One region of the Pseudomonas sp. URMO17WK12:I7 genome, then DNA from elsewhere that is predicted to be linked to it. Evidence: riboswitches for the same ligand, from Rfam matches in the RefSeq annotation. Region 1 holds a riboswitch; each other region holds the start of a gene.
What was found. A riboswitch is a leader RNA that binds a small molecule or an ion and turns the genes downstream of it on or off. The one in region 1 is predicted to bind cobalamin.

Region 1 (7,801 bases):
GTTGCTGTGAAGCATGGAAATTCCTCCTGAATATTCCAGTTCAGGGTGCCGGTGCCCCCTCGCCGGGCAGATGCGCGAGTAACTGCTTCAGCAGTTGTGCAAAAACTGCTCGCTGCTGTGCATCCAATGGGGCCAACACCAACTCTTGAATCTCGGTATGTGTAAGGACGGCCCTCTCGATCAATGCCCTCCCCCCGGCGGTCAGTGCAACCTGGTAACTGCGCTTGTCGTGGCTGTCGGCAACACGCTCGACCATCCCGGCGCTTTCCAGCCGAGCCAGCCGGTTGGTCATGGCCCCCGACGTGATGAGCAACGAACGATACAGTTCAGTTGGCGTCAAGCGGTACGGCGCCCCTGATCGACGCAGCGTTGCCAGCACATCGAACTCACCTTCCTTGAATCCGTACTGTGCCAGCGCTTCGGCACGCATGCGTTCCAGGTGTTTCTGAATGCGCACCATACGCCCGAATACCTCCATGGAGGTGACATCCACTGAGGGCATGGCCTGAGCCCATTGTGCCACCACGAAATCCACATGGTCATTCATCGCTTCCCTCGATCGTGCAAATTATCAACGTTAACCCGTACACATTCCTGAACCTTGACGCCTTTAAACTATCTTAACGTTAAGCTATCTTGACGGGCATGTGGCTGAAGGATCAGGAGATACACATGGCATTTTTCACACACGGACAGCATCGACATTACTATTACGACGCAGGCGCCGGCAGCCCGGTTTTGCTATTGCATGGCCTCGGCAACAGCGGGCGGGCCTGGATACCTCAAGTTGGCGCGCTGCTTGGCCTCGGCCATCGCGTCATCGTATCCGACCTACTGGGCCACGGCGCGTCCAGTGAAGCGCCCGAAGGTATCACAGCCCATACCCAGGCACTGGAAATGCTGGCACTGCTCGATCACTTGGGGCTCGACAGCACGCACTTGATCGGCCTGTCACTGGGCGGGATGGTGGCACTCGAAATGGCCTGCCATGCTCCGCAAGCGGTGCAGAAGCTGGTCGTCGCCGGTACGTTCGTCAACATGAACACTGCACATCGGCAGGGCATGCTCGATGACTGGGCCGCAGGCCTGCAACAGACGGATGGATGCCTGAAGCGATTCAAGTCAACCTGGCCGGCGTTGGTCGGTGCTGATTTCGCAGACTCTGCCCGCGGCCAGCGGCTCTACCAGGCTTGGCACGCCCAAGCCGCTCAATTGTCCGCGCAAGACCAGATCCGCTGGTGCAATGGCATGAAGCACTTCGACGTCAGCAACCAGTTGCCGCTTATCCAAGCCGCGACACTGGTACTCGCAGCCGAACGAGACTGCATAAGCCCACGCTCGGAAGCCGAGGAAATCAGCCTTCGTATCGCTCACGCCCGACAGGTAACCCTGGCGGGCGACGGCCATGTGTTCAACATCTCCCACGCCCACGCCTTCAACCAGGCGATAGGTGCCTTCCTGCAGGAGCGACCTCACGATGCGTAATCTGCCAAGCAAAGCATGCGTCGGCGTGTTGGCCGTCCTGATCGGATTGAACCTGCGCCCCATCATGGCCGCCATCGGCCCATTGCTGGGAACACTGCAACATGAATTGGGCCTGAGCAACGCCGAAGGCGGCCTGCTGACCACCCTGCCGGTAATGATGATGGGCCTGTTTGCGCTCTCCGGCCCATGGCTGCTGCGCCTTGTCGGCGAAGTCAACGGGGTGGCGTTGGGTATCACGCTGATTGCCATTAGTTGCGCCGCGAGGGCCTATGTAACATCGGGTTCGGCGCTGATCGCCACAGCGGCCCTGGGAGGTGTCGGCATTGCAGTGATCCAGGCATTGATGCCCGCGTTCATCAAGCGCAGTCACCCCGATAGCACGGGCATGCTGATGGGGTTGTTCACCACGGGCATCATGGGCGGCGCAGCTCTGGCTGCCGCCTTTGCGGCCCCTGGCGCGGCCCTGATGGGTTGGCAACTGACCTTGGGAGTGGCGGCTTTGCCGGCATTGCTCGGATTGTTCGCCTGGTTGTTCGCCGTCGGTCGCCACCCCGTCAGCCGCAGCGATGCCCGTTTGCCATACAGAAACGGGCGAGCCTGGTTGCTGTTGTTGTTCTTCGGTCTTGGCACCGGGGCCTACACGCTGGTGCTTGCCTGGCTTGCGCCGTTCTATGTCGAGTTGGGTTGGGCTGCCGCCGATGCCGGCTACCTGTTGGGGGCACTTACCATTACGGAAGTCATCGCCGGCCTGCTGGTATCAGCCCTCATTCAACGCTACCCCGACCGCAGGCAGCCGCTGACGGTGGTGATAATCCTGCTACTTGCGGGCTTGGCATGCTTGATGACCGCTCCGCTGCAGCTCGCGATAGTGGCCACTTTGTGCCTGGGGCTGGGCATCGGTGCACTTTTCCCCCTGTCGCTCATCGTCACCCTCGACCACGCCGACTCACCAGCGCAAGCCGGTTCACTCCTGGCATTCGTACAAGGGGGTGGCTACCTGATTGCCGCCACCGTACCGCTGATGGCCGGTGTAGTGCGCGACAACCTCAGTTCCTTGCACTGGGCTTGGGGAATCATGGTCATTGGCACCTTGCTGCTGCTGGGTTTGTCCGCCCTGCTGCGCCCAACAACCAGGCATTCGCCAGCATGCGCCCCGCAGAGCACGAACAGGTAAGTGCCAGTGGCCTGCTACTGTTTGTTTCGGGGCCAAGGGTGCCTGTGGCAGTCAGCCTGCCAAAGGCCACTGCGCCAGCGGCCAGTAACGGCCTTTGCGCGACTCGTACAGGGTGAAGTGCCTGGCGCTGAAATGGAAATCAGGCGCCACGGCCGCCTCCGGGGCCTGGCCGTGAAAGTCCCGTGACAAGGTGAGGTGCGGGCGGTATTCACGGGCCTGCTCCTCGAACCCCAGCGGCAACAGCGCCTGCTGCAGGCCATAGACCAACTGGCGCAAGGCAGCCGGCGTTTCCTGTGGTTCCAGCACCAGCACATTGGCCCGCGGCCAGGTTTTCAGCTGATCCAGCAGCAAACGCAACGGCGCGCCCGGCCGCGCCAGGTTGTCCACGGCCGCGCACACTGCAGGCACCCGGGCCACATCCACATCACCCAGAAACAGCAAGGTCAGGTGGAAGTTTTCGCTCGGCACCGGCTTGCCGCTGCGCAGGCCCAGGCCGCGTCGCCACTGGCTTATCCCACGGCGTTGGGCATCGCTGACAGGCAAGGCGAAGAACAACCTTTTGAAGGGGGTGCCACTCGGGCGAATGTCCTGAACCATGTGAACTCCATCACGTGAAACGTTTGCGCACACTCACGCGCCTTACACCAATGTCGACCCGCATCAACGTAACAATAAGTACAAACTGCCCCCATGATTGTTTATGCTGGCGAGCTTATGCCATGGCGCATGGCCATTTTTCGACAAGTAACCGTCCATGAAAATTGCACTCGTACTGATCTTCGTCCTCTCGATCGCCTATGTTCACCTGCGCGGTCGGGTGCGCCACAAGCTGACCCGTCAGCTGGGCGACCACTCCAGCTTCCTGGCCCCGGTCAACAGCTTCCTGTACCTGTTCTCCAAGCACCCGGCCAAGCCTTACCTGCCGGTGGAAGCCTTCCCCGAGCTGCAGCCGCTCAAGGACAACTGGCAGGAGATCCGTGCCGAAGCCCAGCAGCTGCTGCACGTGGGTGAGATCAAGAAGTCCGATAATTATGACGACGTCGGTTTCAATTCGTTCTTCAAGACCGGCTGGAAGCGCTTCTACCTGAAGTGGTACGGCGAAAGCCACCCGTCGGCGATGACCCTGTGCCCGCGCACCACCGAGCTGCTGCAAGGCATCGGCACGGTCAAGGCGGCGATGTTCGCCACCCTGCCACCGGGGGCCAAGCTGGTCCGTCACCGTGACCCGTATGCAGGGTCGTACCGCTTCCACCTTGGCCTGGACACGCCGAACGATGACGGTTGCTACATCGATGTGGACGGCGAGAAGTACTCCTGGCGCGATGGCGAGGGCGTGGTCTTCGACGAGACCTACATCCACTACGCCGCCAACACCACCGAGCACAACCGCATCATCCTGTTCTGCGATATCGAGCGCCCGTTGAAGTACCGCTGGGCCACCGCGTTCAACCGCTGGTTCAGCCGCAACGTCATGGCAGCCGCCGCAGCGCCCAACGACGCGGGCGACAAGACCGGCGGCATCAACCGCCTGTTCACCCGCATCTACAAGATCCGCGAGCGTGGCAAGGCGCTGAAGAAGCGTAACCGCATGCGCTACTACCTGGAAAAGTGGCTGGTGGTCGCCGCCTTGGTACTGGTGTTCGTCTACATCTGATGCCCTTCGCGCAACCTGTCGCCGGCAACCGGCGACAGGCGCAAATTCGACTAGCCTGAAAGCTCCTCCCGCAACCTTGCCAAGGTGAAGACGATGAGCATGATGGACTGGGACGCCTACCGTAAGCAGTTGATGGCCGGCATCGGCGATCTCAAGCAGTTGTCCCCCGACACCGTCGCCGGCTACATGACCGCCAGCGGTGCAGGTGCCAAGACCAACCACCTGGACGCCAAGACCCGCGAACTGATCTCCCTGGCCGTGGCCGTCACAACCCGTTGCGACGGCTGCATCGCCGTGCACTCGCAACAAGCCGTCAAGCACGGCGCCACCCGCGAGGAAATCGCCGAGGCCCTGGGTGTGGCCGTGGCGATGAATGCCGGGGCCGCGCTGGTCTACTCGGCGCGCGCCATGGACGCAGTGGGCAAGGCCAACGGCTGAAGCCAACCGGCGTCGCCGCCCTTGCGCGACGGCGCCGCGCCACCCAGACTTGGCGGCCTAGCCATTGCAGGAACCGCCATGATCCACATCCGCCCCATGACGCCCGACGACTTCGAGCGTTTCTGGCCGACTTTCCAGGCCATCGTCCAGGCCCGCGAGACCTACGCCTTCGACCCCACGCTGACCATCGAGCAGGCACGCCAGCTGTGGCTGCAACTGCCGCTGCGCACACGGGTGGCCGAAGAGGATGGCGAACTGCTCGGCTCCTACTACCTCAAGGCCAATGCCGCAGGGCCTGGCGCGCATGTCGGCAACTGCGGCTACATGGTCTGCGAGGGCGCCCGCGGCCGTGGCGTGGCCCGACTGATGTGCGAGCACTCGCAGAAGCTGGCGCGCCAGGAGGGCTTCCTGGCGTTGCAGTTCAATTCGGTGGTGGCGAGCAACGAAGTGGCTGTGGCGCTGTGGACCAAGCTGGGCTTCGAGACCGTTGGCCGCCTGCCCAAAGCCTATCGCCATGCCCGCCTGGGGCTGGTCGACTGCCTGGTGATGTACAAGTGGCTGGCCGATGAGCCGGTGGTGGAAAAGCCAGCACTGCTGATCGGGCGCAAGAACATCGAGGCACGGGTGTCGCGCCGCCGCGGGCGCTAGCACGCGCATTTGACGTGCTGGCCATTCGATGGTCAGATGCGCGCCAGTTTCAGGTGTCCTGCGCCGCCGAGCGCAGGGTGAAACGGGAAGCCGGTGCGTCGTGGTCCACGACAAGTCCGGCGCTGCCCCCGCAACGGTAAGCGAGCGATGCCTTCGACACACCACTGTGCGCCAGCATGGGAAGGTGAAGGCCTCACGACCCTCGCAAGCCCGGAGACCGGCCTGAAGCGTCACTTGGCAACCCGCGGTGGGCGGGCGCAGGCCGGTATCCGCGTGTGCGCCTGCATGCGTGGTGTGCCTTTGCGTGTTTTCCACCGGGATCCGTTCATTCCTGCAGCAGTGGAACGACATGTCCCGATTCATCAAGCTTCACCCTCTGGCGGCCTGCCTGGCCGTTACCCTGCCAGCCCTGGCCGACGAACCTGTACTGAACCTCCCCTCCACGGCCATCACCGATACCCGTGACCCACAGCATGTCGACCTGGCCACGCCGACCGAGGCCGGTTCACGGCTGCATCTCAGCGCCTTGGAAACCCCGGCCAGCACCAGCAGCATCACTGCCGAACAGATCGAGCAACGCAATAACCTCACCGTGCAGGACGCCGTGACTCGCTCACCCGGCATCAGCTTCATCGGCAACCCGGGTGATGGCGGCACTGGCCTGTCGGCACGCGGCTTCACTGGCCACGGTTCGGTGATGACCCTGTTCGACGGCGCGCGCCTGTACACCGGGGCCGGCACCCAGACGTTCCCGGTCGACCCGTGGATGGTGGAACAGATCGACGTAATCCGCGGCCCTGCTTCGGTTCTGTATGGCGAAGGCGCCACAGGCGCAGTGATCAACGTGATCCCGAAGAAACCGTTCGTTGGCGACATCCACAACCGCCTGCGCCTGGGCTACGGTTCCTGGGACCGCCAGCAGTTGGGGCTGGACAGCGGCGGCAGCCTCAGCGAGCGCCTGAGCTACCGCCTGACCCTGAACCAGCAGGCCGGCAACGGCTGGGTTGACCGCACCGACTCACGCAGCCTGGCGCTCAGTGCCGCACTGCGCTTCGATGCCAGTGACGACCTCAGTTTCACCCTGGCTCACGAACGCGGTGACGACCAGCCGGCCAACTACTACGGCACGCCGCTGATCGACGGCCAGTACCGCAGCAGCCTGCGCAAGAAGAACTACAACATCCACAACGACGTGCAGCGCTACCACGACGAGTGGACCCGCTTCACCACCGACTGGACGCTCAACGACCACATCAGCGCCAGCAACCAGCTCTACTACATCAAGAGCCGCCGCCACTGGCGCAACGCCGAAAACTACAGCTGGGATGCCGATCGCCAGCAGCTGGAGCGCCAGAGCTACCTGGAGATCAAGCACAACCAGGAGCAGCTCGGCGACCGCCAGGCCTTCACCTTCGACCACCGCCTGTTCGGGCTGGCCAGCAAGACGCTGGTCGGTGTCGAGTACAACAAGGTGCGCTTCAACGTCGACAGCAACCGCCCTTACAACGATGTGGGTGGCGACTACATCGACCCGTGGCAGCCAACCCCGGGCTGGTTCCACAGCGACTCGCCAACCCGCCCGCAGACGCTGTCCACCACCCACACCTTCGCCCTGTTCGCCGAGAACCGCCTGCAGCTCAGCGAGCGCCTGTCGCTGGTGACCGGCGTGCGGCGTGACCAGAACTATATCGACCGCGACAACCTCATCGACGGCAGCCGCGGCGACCGCAGCCTGCAGGGCGGCAACTGGCGCGCAGGGCTGGTGTTTGCGGTCACCGACAACCTGTCGCTGTATGGCCAGTACTCCACCAGCGAGGACGGCGTGGACAACCTGGTCAGCCTCAGCCCGACGCAGATGCACTACGACCTGACCGAGGCCAAGCAGACCGAGCTGGGCCTCAAGCAGCGCTTCTGGGAGAGCCGTGGCGAGTGGACGCTGGCAGCGTTCCATATCGTCAAGAACAAGCTGCTGGTGGATGACCCGATCACCCACGAGGCGCAGCAGGCCGGGCAACAGACCTCCGATGGTCTGGAAGCGTCGCTGGAACTGGCCTGGGGGCAGCAGTGGCAGGTGTCGGCCAACGCCTCGCTGGTGCGGGCCACGTTCGATGATTTCGACGAGGTTGTCGATGGTGTGGCCCAGGACCGTGCCGGCAACCGGCCGGCCAATGTGCCGCGACGCACGGCCAACCTGTGGCTGAGCAAGGGTTTTGGCCAGCAGGTGGAGGCCGGGATCGGCGCGCGGTATGTGGATGAGCGTTATGCCGACTCGGCCAATAGCCAGAGTGCGCCGGGGTATACCGTGGTCGATGCGAACATCGGCTGGCAGGTGCTGCCGGATGTGCGCCTGGGGTTGCAGGTGAACAACCTGTTCGACCGGGAGTATGTGGCCTCGGTGTTCA
Region 2 (7,801 bases), on a different contig from region 1:
CGAACCACTCGCCAGTGCGGCCAAAACCACCGATCACTTCGTCGGCACACAGCAGCACGTCGTACTGGCGGCAGATGCGCTGGATTTCCGGCCAGTAGCTTTCTGGCGGGAAAATCATGCCACCCGCGCCCTGGAACGGCTCGGCGATAAAGCCGGCGACGTTCTCGGCACCCAGTTCAAGGATCTTCTCTTCCAGCTGCAGGGCGCAACGGCGACCGAACTCGGCCGGGGTCAGGTCACCGCCTGCGGCGTACCAGTAGGGTTCGTCGATGTGCGCCACATCCGGGATCATGCCGCCCATCTCATGCATGAATTTCATGCCGCCCAGCGCAGTGGCTGCGAGGGTCGAGCCGTGGTAGCCGTTCCAGCGGCCGATCATGATCTTCTTGCTCGGCTGGCCAACCACCTGCCAATAGCGGCGCACGGTGCGGATCAGCACCTCGTTGGCCTCGGAGCCGGAGTTGGTGTAGATGGCATGGCTGTAGTGGCCTGGCAGCAGGCTGAACAACAGCTCGGACAGTTCGATCACCGCCGGGTGGGTGGTGTGGAAGAACATGTTGTAGTAGGCCAGCTGGTCCATCTGCGTGGCGGCGGCGGCAGTCAGGTCCTTGCGGCCGTAGCCGAGCTGGGTGCACCACAGGCCCGACATGCCGTCGAGGTAGCGCTTGCCGTCGCTGTCCCACAGGTGCAGGCGCTCGCCACCGACGATCACGCGCGGGCCTTCGGCGTTCAGCGCCTTCTGGTCGAGGAAGGCGTGGATGTGGTGGGCGGCGTCGCCGGCCTGGTAGTCACGGGTATCGCGCTGGGCTTGCAGCTTGGCTTGGAACGGTGCGTTCATTGTTGTTCTCCAGGGTAAAACGCGGCGTGCAGTTGTCCCTGCCAGACCGCTGACAGTAAAAATCGGGTGGGGTGAAGCGGCGCGTTCAGCGCCTTCGCAGGTAGCTTTCCAGCGGGTCTTTGCTCAGGCCTTCCTGAGCCTGGGCGAGCGAGTCGATGAACAGCGAAAACAATTCGGACTGCTTGGCGATATCGAGCTTGGTGTACAGATTCTTGCGGTGGGTCTTGACCGTGTCTTCGCTGATGCCCAGGCGCTCGGCCAGGGAACGGGTCGAGTGGCCGCGCAGCAGGTACTGGGCGATGCGGCACTCGCGCTCGGTGAGCAAAGAGGAGCCGAAGTTGTTCAGTGCGGCGTTGATCTGCCGGCCCAGGGCGCTCTCGAAACGCCCGCCGATGGCGTCGACGTCGAGGTGGCTCCACTGCCGCCGTACGGTGGCCACGACCCACGGGGCCACGCACTTGAGGTCGTTGACCTGCTGACGGTCCAGGCGGCGGGTGCTGGCCAGGGCCACGGCGATGGTCAGGTGTTCGTCGAGCGGCACGATGAAGTTGAGCTCGTCTTCCAGGTGGGCGTGCTGGTAGAACGCCAGGTAGTACTCGCTGCGCTTGAAGTGGTCGGGGGCGACGTCGCTGAGGCGGTAGCAACCGGGGGCGATGCCGTCCATGCAGGCGCGGTAGAACGGGCACAGCAGGTAGTAGCCTTCAAGGTACTTGTGGATGTTGCCTTCTGGCAGCCAGGGGCCTTCCTCGTCCTTTTCGAACAACGCCGAGGGCAACCCTTTGCGTGGGTAGAGGAACACGGTGATGGCCTGGCATGGCGCAATCAGCTTGAGTGCGGCGAACAGCGCCTCGACAAAGCCGGGCGAGCCCTGAGCATCGACGACACGGGCCATCTGCGCATACCAGTCGGGCGATTTCAGCCGGTCTTTGCTCATTGTCGTGATCCCATGCCGGGGTTGTTGTGGTTGGAATTCTTGCATGGGGCAGTGGTACAGGCCATCACCCTTCGGGGTGAGGGGGGGGAAATTGGCTTGGAGCGGGTAGGTTTTCAACGACGGTCTTGCAGCGCCTATCCGATCGAGCGCCGCCCGCGCGGCGCATCGCGGATGAATCCGCTCCTACATCTATTCCGGGCCAATCAGTCCTGGGGATACACCGGTGTCCAGCTTGTTTGTTCCCTGCAATATCCAAGGTGACGCTGTTGCCGTACCCCTTTCTCCAGCCATGCGCCAAGGGTACGCGCGCCAAGGGCGCAGGAATAACTGGCCCGAAACAGATGTAGGAGCGTATTCATCCGCGATGCGCCGCGCGGGCGGCGCTCGTTCTCACAGACACTGCAATTCCATCGGCAAGCACCTATCAGCCCCTACGCATCCTCCCCTGCTGGATGCATAGCATTTGACGCCACTCGCGCCGCATGCTCTCCTTACGCCTTGCGTCAGGTGCCCCCCTTGGGGGTGAAACGGGAAATCGGTGCGTCACAGGCCCTCGCCAGGGCCGGGCAAATCCGGTGCTGCCCCCGCAACGGTAAGCGAGCGAAGCATCCAGACCACTGTGCCACGCAGTTCGGCATGGGAAGGTGATGCTTTTCAAGGAGCCCTGCTCCTCCTCGCAAGCCCGGAGACCGGCCTGGCGTTCATGAACACCCCGCGGTGGGCGGGCGCTGTCGCATTCCCTCGGGTGCCTCGCCCCCGGGGCTGCCGCGCCTGTCCCATGCCCTTACAAAAAGCAAAGCAGAGGATCGCGTCATGCCCATCACCAGCGCCAAACACAGCATCGCCACCCCCGTATCCCTCAGCCAGCGCATGGTCATCGCCGTCGGCGCCAGCCTGCTCGGCCTGTGCCTGGTCTACTTTGCCGGCTTCTCGCATATCGAAGCCGTGCACAACGCCGCGCACGACACCCGCCACAGCGCCGCCTTCCCTTGCCACTGAGGCTGCCATGATCAAGCGTATCGCCCGCACTGCCGGGTTCAGCGGCCTGCTCGCCGCCCTGTTGCTGACCCTGCTGCAAAGCTTCTGGGTCGCACCGCTGATCCTCCAGGCGGAAACCTACGAATCGGCCGCCCCCGCAGCCGAGCACCACAGCCACGGCGAAGAAGCCAGCGCCGGCCACAGCCACAGCGAAGAAGCCTGGTCGCCAGAGGATGGCTGGCAGCGCATCCTGTCGACCACCGGCGGCAATCTGGTGGTTGCCGTCGGCTTCGCCTTGATCCTCACCGCCCTCTACAGCCTGCGTGAACCGAGCCGCACCAGCACTGGCGCACTGTGGGGAATGGCCGGCTTTGCCGTGTTCTGCCTGGCACCGACCCTGGGCTTGCCACCAGAACTGCCAGGCACTGCCGCCGCCGACCTCGGTCAGCGCCAGAGCTGGTGGATCGGCACCGCAGCCGCCACCGCACTGGGCCTGGCATTGCTGGTGTTCGCCCGCCATGGGTTGCTCAAGGCACTGGGCGCGGTACTACTGGTAGTGCCCCACGTGGTCGGCGCGCCACAGCCGGAGGTCCACGAAAGCCTGGCCCCGCAAGCGCTGGAAAATCAGTTCAAGATCGCTTCCTGGCTGACCAACGCGGCGTTCTGGGTGGCCCTGGGCCTGCTCAGCGCCTGGCTGTATCGCCGCTCCAGCCACGCCTGATGGCTATCGACCCAACCCTGCCGGCGTTGTACGCCGGCTTCGGTTGCCGCCGGGGCTGCCCGGTGGAGGTTCTCGATACCTTGTTGCAGGAAGTGCTGCAGCGTCATGGCCTGAGCACCTCAGCGCTTCACGGCATTGCCAGCATCGCCGGCAAAGCCGATGAGCCAGGCCTGCAACAACTCGCCGCACGTCACGCCCTGCCGTTGCTGGTTTTCGATGCCGGGCAACTGCAGGCGTTCGAGCCACAACTCAGTCACCGCTCCCCTGTCGCCTATGCCCACAGCGGCTGCTGGGGCGTGGCCGAGAGCGCGGCACTGGCCCTGGCCAGCCTCAGTCACGCTCGCGCCACACTCAAGGTGGCCCGGCAGGTGCTCGGCCCCGCTACCCTGGCACTGGCCTGCAGCAGATAATCGCATTTTTCACCTATTCAAGGATTTGCCATGACGGTCTACTTCATCGGCGCCGGCCCCGGCGATCCGGAACTGATCACGGTCAAGGGCCAGCGCCTGATCCGCCAGTGCCCGGTGATCATCTACGCAGGCTCCCTGGTACCCGCCGCGGTGCTCGAAGGCCATCGTGCCGGGACGGTCATCAACAGTGCCGAACTTCACCTTGAGCAGATCATCGACGCCATCCGCGCCGCCCATGCCAAGGGCCAGGACGTGGCCCGGGTGCACAGTGGCGACCCCAGCCTGTACGGCGCCATCGGCGAGCAGATCCGCCACCTGCGCGAACTGGGCATCGACTACCAGATAGTCCCCGGGGTCACAGCCACCGCAGCCAGTGCGGCGCTGCTTGGCTGCGAACTGACCCTGCCGCAAGTGGCACAGACGGTCATCCTCACCCGCTACGGCGACAGCTCCCCCATGCCCGCAGGCGAACAGCTCGGCGACCTTGCCCGCCATGGCAGCACCCTGGCCATTCACCTCGGGGTCAAGCACCTGCCACGCATCGTCGAAGAACTGCTGCCCCACTACGGTCCCGACTGCCCGATCGCAGTGGTTCATCGCGCCACCTGGCCGGATCAGGACTGGGTGCGCGGTACGCTGGCCGATATCGTCGAGCAGGTTGCCAGCAAGGGCTTTCGACGCACTGCACTGATCCTCGTCGGCCATGTGCTCGGCGATGCACCGTTCACCGAGTCGGCGTTGTACCGCGCCGGCCACGCCCACCTGTACCGCCCCGGCGAGTAGCATTGCAAAGGCGACAAAGGGCGGAGCAGACTGCACATTCCACCAGACCGGAGGGATACCCATGCTGGAGCTGCGCCCTAATTGTGAATGCTGTGATGCCGATCTGCCGGGCGATAGCCCGGATGCGATGATCTGCTCTTTCGAATGTACCTTCTGCCGCCACTGCGCCCACAGCCGCTTGCAGGGGCGCTGCCCGAATTGCAGTGGCCAGCTGCTGGCCCGCCCAACACGGGTGGGCCAGGCCTTGAGCAACAACCCCGCCTCGACCCAGCGCGTCCTCAAGCCACACCCGGCCTGCGCCTGACCTTCCCCCCAGCACAGGTATCGTCGCCTCTGGCGATGCCTGTAACGGCATTTTTGTAGGAAATTTCTACAATACCGGCTTGCTTGTTCAACATATCTATACTCGCCATTACCTAGGATCCGGAATGGTCGTATCGTGCCGCACAGCAGAAAAAGCTTGCAGACGTCTCCTGATTGCTTCGGGGGGCCGACCACATTCCGACAGGAGTTAGTGACATGACAACAGTGCTGATCGTTGATGATCATGCCATCGTCCGTTTTTCCTTGCGCATACTGCTTGAGCGTGAGCGCTTCCGTGTCGTCGGCGAAGTCGACAATGGCAGTGAAGTGGCGCAGAAGGTGCGCGATTTGCGGCCCGATGTGGTGGTGCTGGATATAGGGCTCCCCGGCCTGGATGGCATGGAGGTCATCAAGCGCCTGCAACAACAGGAACCAGCACCGAAAATCATGGTGCTGACCGGGCAGGCCACCGATCTTTACGTACGCCGCTGCCTGGATGCCGGCATCGGTGCATTTGTCACCAAAGGCGAGGATCTGGACGCCGTAGTATTCGCCCTCAAGGCCCTGATCAAAGGCTACTCCACCTTTCCGCAGATGGCGGTCAACAGCAACACCCTGGAGAGCGAGCCTGAGCGCCTGAGCAGCCTGTCCAACCGTGAGATGGAAGTGCTGCGGCGCCTGAGCCGTGGTGAAAACAACAAGAACATCGGCGCCTGCATGAACCTCAGCGCCAAGACCATCAGCACCTACCGTGGTCGCATCATGGAAAAGCTCAAGACCGAGTCATTGGTGGAAATGGTTGATCTGGCCAAACGCAACCATGTCAACTGAACACCCGGGCAGTATGGAGCGTGTCCTGGCCTGCCTGACGCTGTTCATCACCCTGGCCTGCTTACCGCTCATGGCCTTCGCCGAAAGTGAACCACGGCATTTGCTGGCACGCGCCACCAGTGCCGCGCCCCCCCTGCAACTGGATGCAGCCGATCGCCAGTGGCTGCGCCAGCGCGGCGTCTTGTTGCTGGGAAGTTCCCGGCCAGATTACCCGCCGTTCGAGATCAACGTCAGCCCGGCTGATTATGAAGGCCTCAGTGCCGACTATGCCGGGCTGATCGCCGAACAGCTGGGCATCCCGATCGAAGTCAGGCGGTTCGGCAGCCGCCACGAAGCGATCGACGCATTGCGCACAGGCAAGATCGACTTGCTGGGCAGCTCCAATGGCTTCGAAGCAGCCGATGCCCAGCTCAGTCTCAGCGTGCCCTACGCCGATGATCTGCCAGTGATCGTGACGCGTCAGGATACACCCCTGAAGCTGAGCAACGACCTGGCCGGTTTACGCTTGGCAATGGTCGACCACTACCTGCCGGGCGAGACCGTTCGCGCGCTCTACCCTAAGGCACAACTGAGCCTCTATCGCTCGACCCTGGCAGGCCTGGCAGCGGTCGAGCTGGGTGAGGCGGACGCTTATCTGGGCGATGCCATCAGTACCGACTACCTGATTGGCAAAAGCTACCAAGGCACGATGAAGATCGACCATTTTTCACAGGTGGCACCCGCCAGCTTTGCCTTCGCTTTCGCCAATGACAATGTGCGGCTGCACCGCCTGGTCGACAGTGCCATGGCCAGGATCACCGAAAGCGAACGCCTGAATATCCTGCGCCGCTGGAGCAGCGGCAATACCAGCTTGTTGCTTGAGCGTCACCTGTCGGCACTGACAGACGAAGAGCTGAACTGGATAGCCCGCCATCCGACCATAAGCGTGCTGGTCGATACCGCCCTTGCCCCGCTGACCTTCAACGACGCCCAACAGCATATCAACGGGATTACCGTCGACCTCCTCAAACAAATTACCCTGCGCACCGGCTTGCAGTTCGAATTCATCGAACGAGACACCGTGCAGCAGATGGTCGAACAAGTTGCACGCGGAGAGGCACAGATGATCGGGGCACTGGGCTATGGCACAGAACGCGCGACGCAGCTGCGCTATACCCGCCCCTATCTGGTCAGCCCACGCGTGCTGGTGACCCGCATTCAGGCGCCCTCGCCCTTGCAAGATGGAAACCTCGATACGCAGCGCATCGCCCTTCTGCATGGCTCCCACCTGCGCGACGAAGTGATGCGCCGCTTTCCTCATGCGAAACTGGTCATGGTCAACAACCCCCTTGGCCTGATGGAAGCAGTGGCCAATGGCGATGCTGACGTCGCCTATAGCAGCTATATCAATGCCTCGTACTACACCAACCACGTATTCAAGGGGCAACTGCGTATCGCCAGTGTCATGGACGACGAGCCAGCTGCCGCCGCCTTCGCCGTGGCACCTGACCAGCCGCAACTGCAGGCCATCCTCGACAAGGCACTGATCAGTATTCCCCCAGAAGAGCTGGGTCAGTTGATAAACCGCTGGCACACCAGCACCTTGGTCAGTGACAGCCCTTGGCGCAACTACCGCACACTGACACTGCAAGTGCTGGTGCTGTCAGCCCTGCTGCTGGCGGGCGTGGTGTTCTGGAACAGCTACCTGCGCAAGTTGATCCACCAACGCACCGAAGCTCAACGCGCGCTCCAGACACAACTGGCCTTCAGCCGCGGGTTGCTGGAGCAGCTGCGCCAAGCCAAGGACGAAGCCGAACAGGCCAGCAAGACCAAAAGCGCGTTCGTGGCGACCATGAGCCATGAGATACGTACTCCCATGAACGCGGTGATCGGCTTGCTGGAGCTGGCACTGAATGACAACCGCTCTGGCCGTTGCGACACTCAGGTCCTGCAAACCGCTCACGACTCCGCCATCGGCCTGCTCGGGCTGATCGGCGACATCCTCGACATATCCCGCATCGAAA
Region 3 (7,801 bases), on a different contig from region 1:
ATGTCACCGGCACGCAGATTGATCTCGGCCGGCGAGCCAGCGCCCTCGACCATCACCACCGGGTAGGCCGCTGTGAGGCGCTGGTGCGAGGCCAGCACTGCCTGCATGGCAATCGCCTTGTAGTCGTGATAGGCCACCGCATTCATGCTGGTGACCGCACGACCATGGATGATCACCTGGGCACCGGTGTCGCTGTTGGGCTTGAGCAGCACCGGGTTCATGTCGGTGTGGGGGGCCAGCCGACAAGCCTGGGCCTGCACCGCCTGGGCGCGGCCAATTTCACCGCCGTCGGCGGTCACGGCGCTGTTGAGCGCCATGTTCTGGGGCTTGAACGGCACCACGCCGACGCCCTGGCGCAACAGCCAGCGGCACAGGGCGGTAACCAGTGTGCTCTTGCCGGCATCGGAGGTGGTGCCTTGCACCATGAGGGTGGTCATGCCGTTTCCTTCTGATAATCGGCCAGGGCCCGGGCCAGGCGCTGCTCGTCTGCGGCATTCGCCGGCAAGCCAAGGCGCACGGCGGCAGGCTGCTCGAACAGGCGCACAAGAATGCCGCGGCGGGCGAGAAAGTCATGCAGGTGGGCTGCCTGCGCGCTGCGCACGTACTGGAACAGGTCGCAGCCGCCGCTGGGCGCCAGGCCACAGCCCTGCAACAGTGCTGCCAGGCGTTCACTGGCCAGCGCACAGCGTTCGATCTGCGCTTGATGCGCCGCGTGGTCGGCAAAGCAGGCTTGCGCCAGCACCCGGGTCGGACCACTGACAGTCCAAGGCCCGAGCAACTCGGCAAGGCGCTGCAACAACGAAGGTTCGGCCACTACGCAGCCCAACCGTACGCCGGCCAGGCCAAAGAACTTGCCAAACGAACGCAGCACGATCAGGCCTGGGCGTTCGGCGCAGTCGGTCACGCTGTGCTCGGGGGTGTTGTCCATGAACGCTTCGTCGACCAGCAGCCAGCCGCCGCGCTCGGCCAACCGCGCGTGCCAGGCCAGCAGACGCTCGCGCGATACCCGGCGTCCGGTGGGGTTGTTCGGGTTGACCAGCACCAGCACATCAAGGCTGTCGAGCTCAGCTTCGGCCTGGGTTTCATCCAGTTCGACCACCTCATGCCCGGCGCGACGCCAGGCTTGGGGATGTTCGGCATAACAGGGTGACAGCACGCCGACTCGCCCGGCCGGGCGCAATGTCGGCAGCGCCTGGATCGCCGCCTGCGAACCGGCCACCGGCAGTAGCTGGGTGGCGCGGTAGTAACGCCGCGCCGCGTCTTCGAGGCCGTCGTCGGTCTCTGGCAGCCGGGCCCACGCGTCCAGTGGAATCGGCGGAATCGGATAAGACCACGGCGCGATGCCGCTGGACAGGTCGAGCCAGTCTTCCCGCGCGATCGCGTATTGCCGCACCGCCCGCAACAGGCGGCCACCGTGTTCAAGCATTCAGATAGGCTCCCACGCAGATCAGCAGTACCCACAACCACACACCACGCTGCACCAGGCTCCAGCCGCGCTCGATGGCATCGGCGTCGGCCATCGGCCCGTCACCCAGGCGTGGGCGCTCGTGCAGTTCACCGTGGTACACCGCCGGGCCGCCCAGTTCGACACCCAGCGCCCCGGCCCCCGAGGCCATCACTGGCCCGGCATTGGGGCTGTCCCACAGCGGAGCCTGTTTACGCCAGCAGGCCAGGGCCAGGCGCGTCTTGCCAAGTAGCGCGTAAGTCAACGCCACCAGCCTGGCGGGAATATAGTTCAGCACATCGTCGATGCGTGCCGCGCACCAACCGAAGCGCTCGAAGCGTTCGTTGCGATAACCCCACATGGCGTCCAGGGTGTTGCTAAGGCGGTACAGCACCACCCCCGGCGCCCCGGCCACGACGAACCAGAACAGCGCGGCGAATACCGCATCGCTGCCGTTCTCCAGTACCGATTCGGTGGCTGCGCGAGCGACTGCTGGTTCGTCCAGTTCGCGGGTTTCCCGGCTGACCAGGTAGCCGACGCGGCGCCGCGCCTCTTCCAGATCCCCTTGGCGCAAGGCGTTGGCCACCGGCAGCACATGCTCGCCGAGGCTGCGCAATCCGAGGGCGCAATACAGCGCCAGCACGTCCACCAACCAGCCGACATAGGGCAACCAGGACACTATCAACGCCACCAGGGTCAGTGGTACCACGGCCAGGAACCAGGCGCTCACGCCATGGCTGCGCCAGCCGCGCCCGCTGGCATTCAGGCGACGCTCCAGGCTCGACGCCAGGTTACCGAAGCCCACCAGCGGGTGCCGGCGCTGCGGCTCGCCCAGCAGCGCATCCAGGGCCACACCGGCCACGGTCAGCAAAGCGACGCTCATGGGCGTTCTCCCCATTGGTTCTCGAACAGCATGTCACTCAAGGGGCGTTCCTCGGCCCAGTTTTCCTGTACCAGCATGGGCTGCGCGTAGAACGCGGTGACCGGCCCCAGGCACAGCACCGCCACCGGTTTGGCCCCGGCGGGCATGCCCAGCAAGGCGGCCAGGGCCTGCGGCTCGAACAGCGAGACCCACCCCAGCCCCAGGCCCTCGGCACGGGCGGCCAGCCACAGGTTCTGGATCGCGCAGGCCAGCGAAGCCAGGTCCATCTCCGGCAAGGTGCGGCGGCCGAAGATGTGCGACTCGCGGTTGTCCATCAACGCTGCCACCAGCACTTCAGCGCAGTCGCTGATGCCCTCCACCTTGAGCTTCATGAACGCGTCAGAGCGTTCGCCCAGCGCTTCGGCGGTACGCACCCGCTCTTCTTCGACCAAGGCCTGAATCTGCCCGCGCAGTTCAGGCTCGCTGATGCGGATGAAGCGCCAAGGCTGCATCAGGCCGACACTCGGCGCCTGGTGCGCGGCGGCCAGTAGGCGAGCGAGCAGCTCGGGAGCGACCGTGCCACCGGCAAAGTGGCGCATGTCCCGGCGCTCACCGATGGCGCGGTAGATCGCGGCGCGCTCGGCGGCGCTGTAGGCGTGATCGCTCATGGCCGCAACAGCGCCGCCGCCGCGTCAGGGTTGGACGGGAAGTAGAAGTGCACGTAGGACGCCGTCAGCCTGCCCAGCCGATACACCGCTTCGTTGCCGCGCCCGCCGTTGGGGCTCAGGCCCCGGGCGATCGGTTCCAGCTCGGTGCTGGTCAGCGAGTGATGATAGGTGTGCCCGCGCAGGGTGCCTTCGGGCAGCTCCACGGCCTGCAGCGCCAGGGCCGCCAGGCGCTTCTGCATGGTCGCCTCGCCTGGCAGCAGGCCCAGCAGTTCGGCTCGCTCGCCAGCAACATCCGTCAGCGCATCGAGCAGATACAGCATGCCGCCGCACTCGGCCAGCAACGGCTTGCCTTCGGCGTGATGGGCACGGATCGCTTCGCACATCGGTGCATTGGCAGCCAGTGCGTGATGATGCAGTTCCGGATACCCGCCTGGCAGGTACAGGCTGTCCACTGCTGGCAACTCACGATCATGCAATGGCGAAAAGAATGCCAGCTGTGCGCCCAGATCACGCAGCAGGTCGAGATTGGCGCGATAGGTAAAGGCGAACGCTTCGTCACGTGCCACGCCGATACGCACACCGCTGAGCGACGCGGCGCACGGTTGTGGCGCGGGCGCGACGAAGGCCACCGGCGGCGGCAAGGTAGCGTCGCAGCTGGCGCCGAGGGCTTCGGCGGCAGCGTCAAGGCGGGCATCCAGGTCGTTCAGCTCGCTGGCCTGGACCAATCCCAGATGGCGGCTGGGCAGCTCGATGCCGCGCTCGCGTGACAAGCCCCCATACCAGCGCAGGCCCTCGGTCAGGCTGCCTTCGAGCAGTTGCGCATGGCGCAGGCTGCCGACCCGGTTGGCCAGCACGCCAGCGAACGGCAGGTCGGCCTGATAACGCGCCAGGCCCAAGGCCAGGGCGCCGAAGGTCTGGGCCATGGCCGTGCCATCGATCACCGCCAGCACCGGCACACCGAAGTGGCGGGCCAGATCAGCGCTGGACGGGGTGCCGTCGAACAGGCCCATCACACCCTCGATCAGAATCAGGTCGGCCTCTTGTGCAGCTTGCCACAGCAGCCGACGGCTTTCTTCGGCACCAATCATCCACAGATCGAGCTGGTACACCGGTGCGCCACTGGCCCGCTCAAGGATCATCGGGTCGAGGAAATCAGGGCCGCATTTGAACACCCGGACTTTACGCCCCAAGTTGCGGTGCAGGCGGGCCAGGGCTGCAGTCACAGTCGTCTTGCCCTGGCCAGAGGCAGGTGCTGCGATCAGCACCGCCGGGCAGCTGCGCGCTTCACTCACAGTTCGACGCCCTTCTGCGCGCGGATACCGGCCTGGAAGGCATGTTTGAGCATCCCCATCTCGGTGACGGTGTCGGCCAGTTCGATCATTTCAGGCTTGGCTGCGCGACCGGTGACGATCACGTGCTGCATCGGTGGCCGGGCCTGAATGTCACTCAGCACGTGGTCCAGATCGAGGTAGCCGTGCTTGAGGGCGATGTTCAGCTCGTCGAGCACCACGAACTGCACGCTCGGGTCTTGCAGCAGCTGGCGCGATACCGCCCAGGCAGCTTCGGCGGCAGCGATGTCACGCTGACGGTCCTGGGTCTCCCAGGTGAAGCCCTCGCCCATCACGTGGTAGCGCACCTGCTCGGGGAAACGGCGGAAGAACAGCTCCTCGCCGGTGCTGTTGCGGCCCTTGATGAACTGCACCACGCCGCACTGCATACCATGACCCAGGGCACGAGCGAGCATGCCGAAGGCCGAGCTGCTCTTGCCCTTGCCGTTGCCGGTGAGCACCAGCAGCAGGCCGCATTCATTGGGGGAATTGGCGATGCGCTCGTCGATGACCGCCTTCTTGCGCTGCATGCGCGCCAGGTGGCGTTCGTCGCGGTCGGTGGATTCGCTCATGAAGGGTTCTCCGCAGGCTGACGCCACGTGAACTGCGGCGACAGGTAATAGGCGGGCAGACGGAGAACGCGCAGGAGCCATGGCCGGAGCCACGGTGCACCGCGCATCACCCTCCGTGATGCCGTTGGCAGTTTCAGGCCGGTCTCCGGGCTTGTGAGCGGGCCATTCGGCCCAGGCCTGCGCGCCTTCCCGGGTAGCTGTACCCAGTGGCCCTGCGCGGCCGCTACTCACCTACCGTTGCGGGGGCAGCGCCGGAATCGCGCCATGCTGGCGACCACCGGCTTCCCAGTTTCACCCTGCCCAGTCGGGGCTGGCAGGGCACCTGAAACACGCCGCGAAGGTTAGAGGGTTGCACCGGGAGCGTCAATCGAACGGGGCCTTTTACTTCGGCCGGACTGGCCCGGGTCAGTGGCCGATCCGCCGGCTTGTGCCACACTGAATAAAATGATGTCACATGGCCATCATTTTTCGCTGGACGCGATCATAACGATAACAGGAGAGCTCAGCATGCAAGGCCAGATCATCAATAACCCTCGCCTGGAGTTTCTGCAGCCGGTACTGGAGCGCTGGGTCGACTGCATCGACCGCTTCAACCAGTTCAATGGCGATGCCGAAGCCCCGTACTGGCATGGCAGCGCCGCCAACATCGGCATGCTCGCCGCAGCTGCCTGGCAAGCCGAACGCTCAGCCCTGCCGCAGTTTGCCAGCAAGAAGCAGCGTGACGAGGGCGAACAGGAGGGGCGCTGCGACCTTTCGATCTGCAGCGCCGACGAGGCGCTCTACCTGAGCGTGAGCCAGCGCTGGCCAAAAATCGCCCGGCTGGACATGGCTGCAGCCCTGCAGGAAACCACATCCCTCGCCCGCCACGTGGCCTACCCCAGCCAGCTGAAAGCGGGGGCGCTGTTCATCACCCCCTGGAAGGCAGGCCAGCATGCCAGCCCGGAAGAACTGCAAGACCTGGTCGATGACCTGCAGAAACACACAGCCTGCGCCATCGCCTGGTACTTCCCTTATGCCTATCGCAAGCTGCACAACGAGCTGGGGCAGTATTTCCCGGGGGTGGCGCTGCTGCTGAAGCAGGCCTGAATTCAGCGGTGCAGCAGCGCCAGCACGGCATCGGTCACTGCTCGGGTAGTGGCGTTGCCGCCCAGGTCCGGCGTGTGCAGGCCACTCTCGGTCACCGCTTCGATGGCCGCCATCAGCTCACGCGCAGCAGCGGCTTCACCCAGGTGTTCAAGCATCATTACTGCGGTCCAGAAGGTGGCGATCGGGTTGGCCACGCCCTTGCCGGTGATGTCGAAGGCCGAGCCGTGGATCGGTTCGAACATCGACGGGAATTCGCGGCTCGGGTTGAGGTTGGCGGTGGGCGCGATGCCCAGGCTGCCGGACAACGCGGCGGCAAGGTCCGAAAGGATGTCAGCATGCAGGTTGGTCGCCACCACCACATCCAGCTGCTCGGGCTTGAGCACCATGGTGGTGGTCACGGCGTCCACCAGTTCACGGGTGGTGCGCACATCCGGGTAATCCTTGGCCACCTCGGCGAACACCTCATCCCACAGCACCATGCCGTGGCGCTGGGCGTTGGACTTGGTCACCAGCGTCAGGTGCTTCGCCGGGCGGGTGCGGGCCAGTTCGAAGGCGAAGCGGTGGATGCGCTCCACGCCCACGCGGGTAAACGTCGAGACCTCGGTAGCCACCTCGATGGGCAGGCCTTGGTGTACCCGGCCACCGCTGCCGGAGTATTCGCCTTCGGAGTTCTCGCGCACGATCACCCAGTCGATCGCCTTGCCCTTGGCCAGCGGGCTGCTAACCCCGGGCAGCACACGCGCCGGGCGCACGTTAGCGTACTGGTCAAAGCCCTGGCAGATCGGCAGGCGCAGCCCCCACAGAGACACATGGTCGGGCACCTCCTGGCTGCCCACGGCACCAAAGAAGATGGCGTCGAAGGCCTTGAGCGATTCCAGGCCACCCTCGGGAATGTACTGGCCCTCACGCAGGTAGCGTTCCGAGCCCCAGTCGAAGTGTTCGAAATCCATGGTGAAGGTACCACGCCTGGCAGCCAGGGCCTGCAGCACCTCCACGCCTGCCGCAATCACTTCGACGCCGATGCCGTCACCCGGGATGGCGGCGATCTTGTAGTGGTTCATGTCTCGACTCCCATGCTTGTTGTGGCCCACCAGGCTTGTGCCAGCGGGGATGGGGCGAGTATATGTAGTGAAGTCAGGGCAGCAGTTAACCCTGGATCACATCTTAAGTAACCATGGGTTAATGATGAATCCGACACAGGACCTGGGCTTCTTCCACCTGCTGGCCAAGCAAGGCAGCCTGGCCGCCACAGCTCGCGAACTGGGCGTGACACCACCGGCAGTGAGCAAACGCCTGGCCGCGCTGGAAGCACGCCTGGGCATTCGCCTGGTCAACCGCACCACCCGTTCCATGAGCCTGACTGCAGAGGGCGAGCTGTACTTCGCCCATGCCGCGCGAATTCTCGCCCAGGTCGACGAAGTGGAGCAGTTGCTCGGCCAGCACCGCGCCGAGCCCAAAGGGCTGATCCGGGTGAATGCTTCACTGGGTTTTGGCCGGCGCTATATCGGCCCGGCCCTGGCGGACTTCTATGCGCGCCATCCAGATATCGAAGTGCAACTGCAGATCAGTGACCACCCACTGGACCTGGCGTCGCACGGCTTTGACCTGGGCATACGTTTCGGCACCCTGCCGGACGCCTCCTTCCACGCCCGCAAGATCGCCTCCAACCGCCGCCTGCTGTGCGCCTCGCCCCTGTACCTGGAAAAGCACGGCACCCCACAGAAGCTTTCGGAACTGGCCCAGCACAACTGCATTTTCCTGCGCCAGAACGAATCGCCGTATGGCGTATGGCGCTTCACCAGTGGCGGCCGCACGCAGAACATCAAGGTACAGGGCGCGCT

Region 2: another riboswitch for cobalamin. It lies ahead of H040_RS24355 (CbtB domain-containing protein); the one in region 1 lies ahead of H040_RS00170 (TonB-dependent receptor).
Region 3: another riboswitch for cobalamin. It lies ahead of cobO (cob(I)yrinic acid a,c-diamide adenosyltransferase); the one in region 1 lies ahead of H040_RS00170 (TonB-dependent receptor).

Annotation. Positions count from the first base shown of each region.
Region 1 covers NZ_QLTL01000001.1:27,883-35,683, forward strand. Annotated here, with positions in the region: gene H040_RS00135 (MarR family winged helix-turn-helix transcriptional regulator) at 41-547, opposite strand; gene H040_RS00140 (alpha/beta fold hydrolase) at 646-1,485, shown strand; gene H040_RS00145 (MFS transporter) at 1,478-2,659, shown strand; gene thpR (RNA 2',3'-cyclic phosphodiesterase) at 2,711-3,256, opposite strand; gene lpxO (lipid A hydroxylase LpxO) at 3,414-4,313, shown strand; gene H040_RS00160 (carboxymuconolactone decarboxylase family protein) at 4,407-4,751, shown strand; gene H040_RS00165 (GNAT family N-acetyltransferase) at 4,830-5,399, shown strand; cobalamin riboswitch at 5,434-5,638, shown strand; gene H040_RS00170 (TonB-dependent receptor) at 5,749-7,801, shown strand, end outside.
Region 2 covers NZ_QLTL01000022.1:25,500-33,300, forward strand. Annotated here, with positions in the region: gene H040_RS24345 (aspartate aminotransferase family protein) at 1-838, opposite strand, end outside; gene H040_RS24350 (helix-turn-helix transcriptional regulator) at 924-1,772, opposite strand; cobalamin riboswitch at 2,261-2,484, shown strand; gene H040_RS24355 (CbtB domain-containing protein) at 2,586-2,771, shown strand; gene H040_RS24360 (CbtA family protein) at 2,779-3,471, shown strand; gene H040_RS24365 (cobalamin biosynthesis protein) at 3,489-3,881, shown strand; gene cobM (precorrin-4 C(11)-methyltransferase) at 3,912-4,664, shown strand; gene H040_RS24375 (DUF1272 domain-containing protein) at 4,726-4,968, shown strand; gene H040_RS24380 (response regulator transcription factor) at 5,184-5,798, shown strand; gene H040_RS24385 (transporter substrate-binding domain-containing protein) at 5,812-7,801, shown strand, end outside.
Region 3 covers NZ_QLTL01000009.1:197,289-205,089, forward strand. Annotated here, with positions in the region: gene H040_RS14480 (cobyric acid synthase) at 1-437, opposite strand, end outside; gene cobD (threonine-phosphate decarboxylase CobD) at 434-1,426, opposite strand; gene cbiB (adenosylcobinamide-phosphate synthase CbiB) at 1,419-2,327, opposite strand; gene bluB (5,6-dimethylbenzimidazole synthase) at 2,324-2,974, opposite strand; gene H040_RS14500 (cobyrinate a,c-diamide synthase) at 2,971-4,266, opposite strand; gene cobO (cob(I)yrinic acid a,c-diamide adenosyltransferase) at 4,263-4,874, opposite strand; cobalamin riboswitch at 4,994-5,215, opposite strand; gene H040_RS14510 (hypothetical protein) at 5,382-5,960, shown strand; gene H040_RS14515 (tartrate dehydrogenase) at 5,963-7,021, opposite strand; gene H040_RS14520 (LysR family transcriptional regulator) at 7,146-7,801, shown strand, end outside.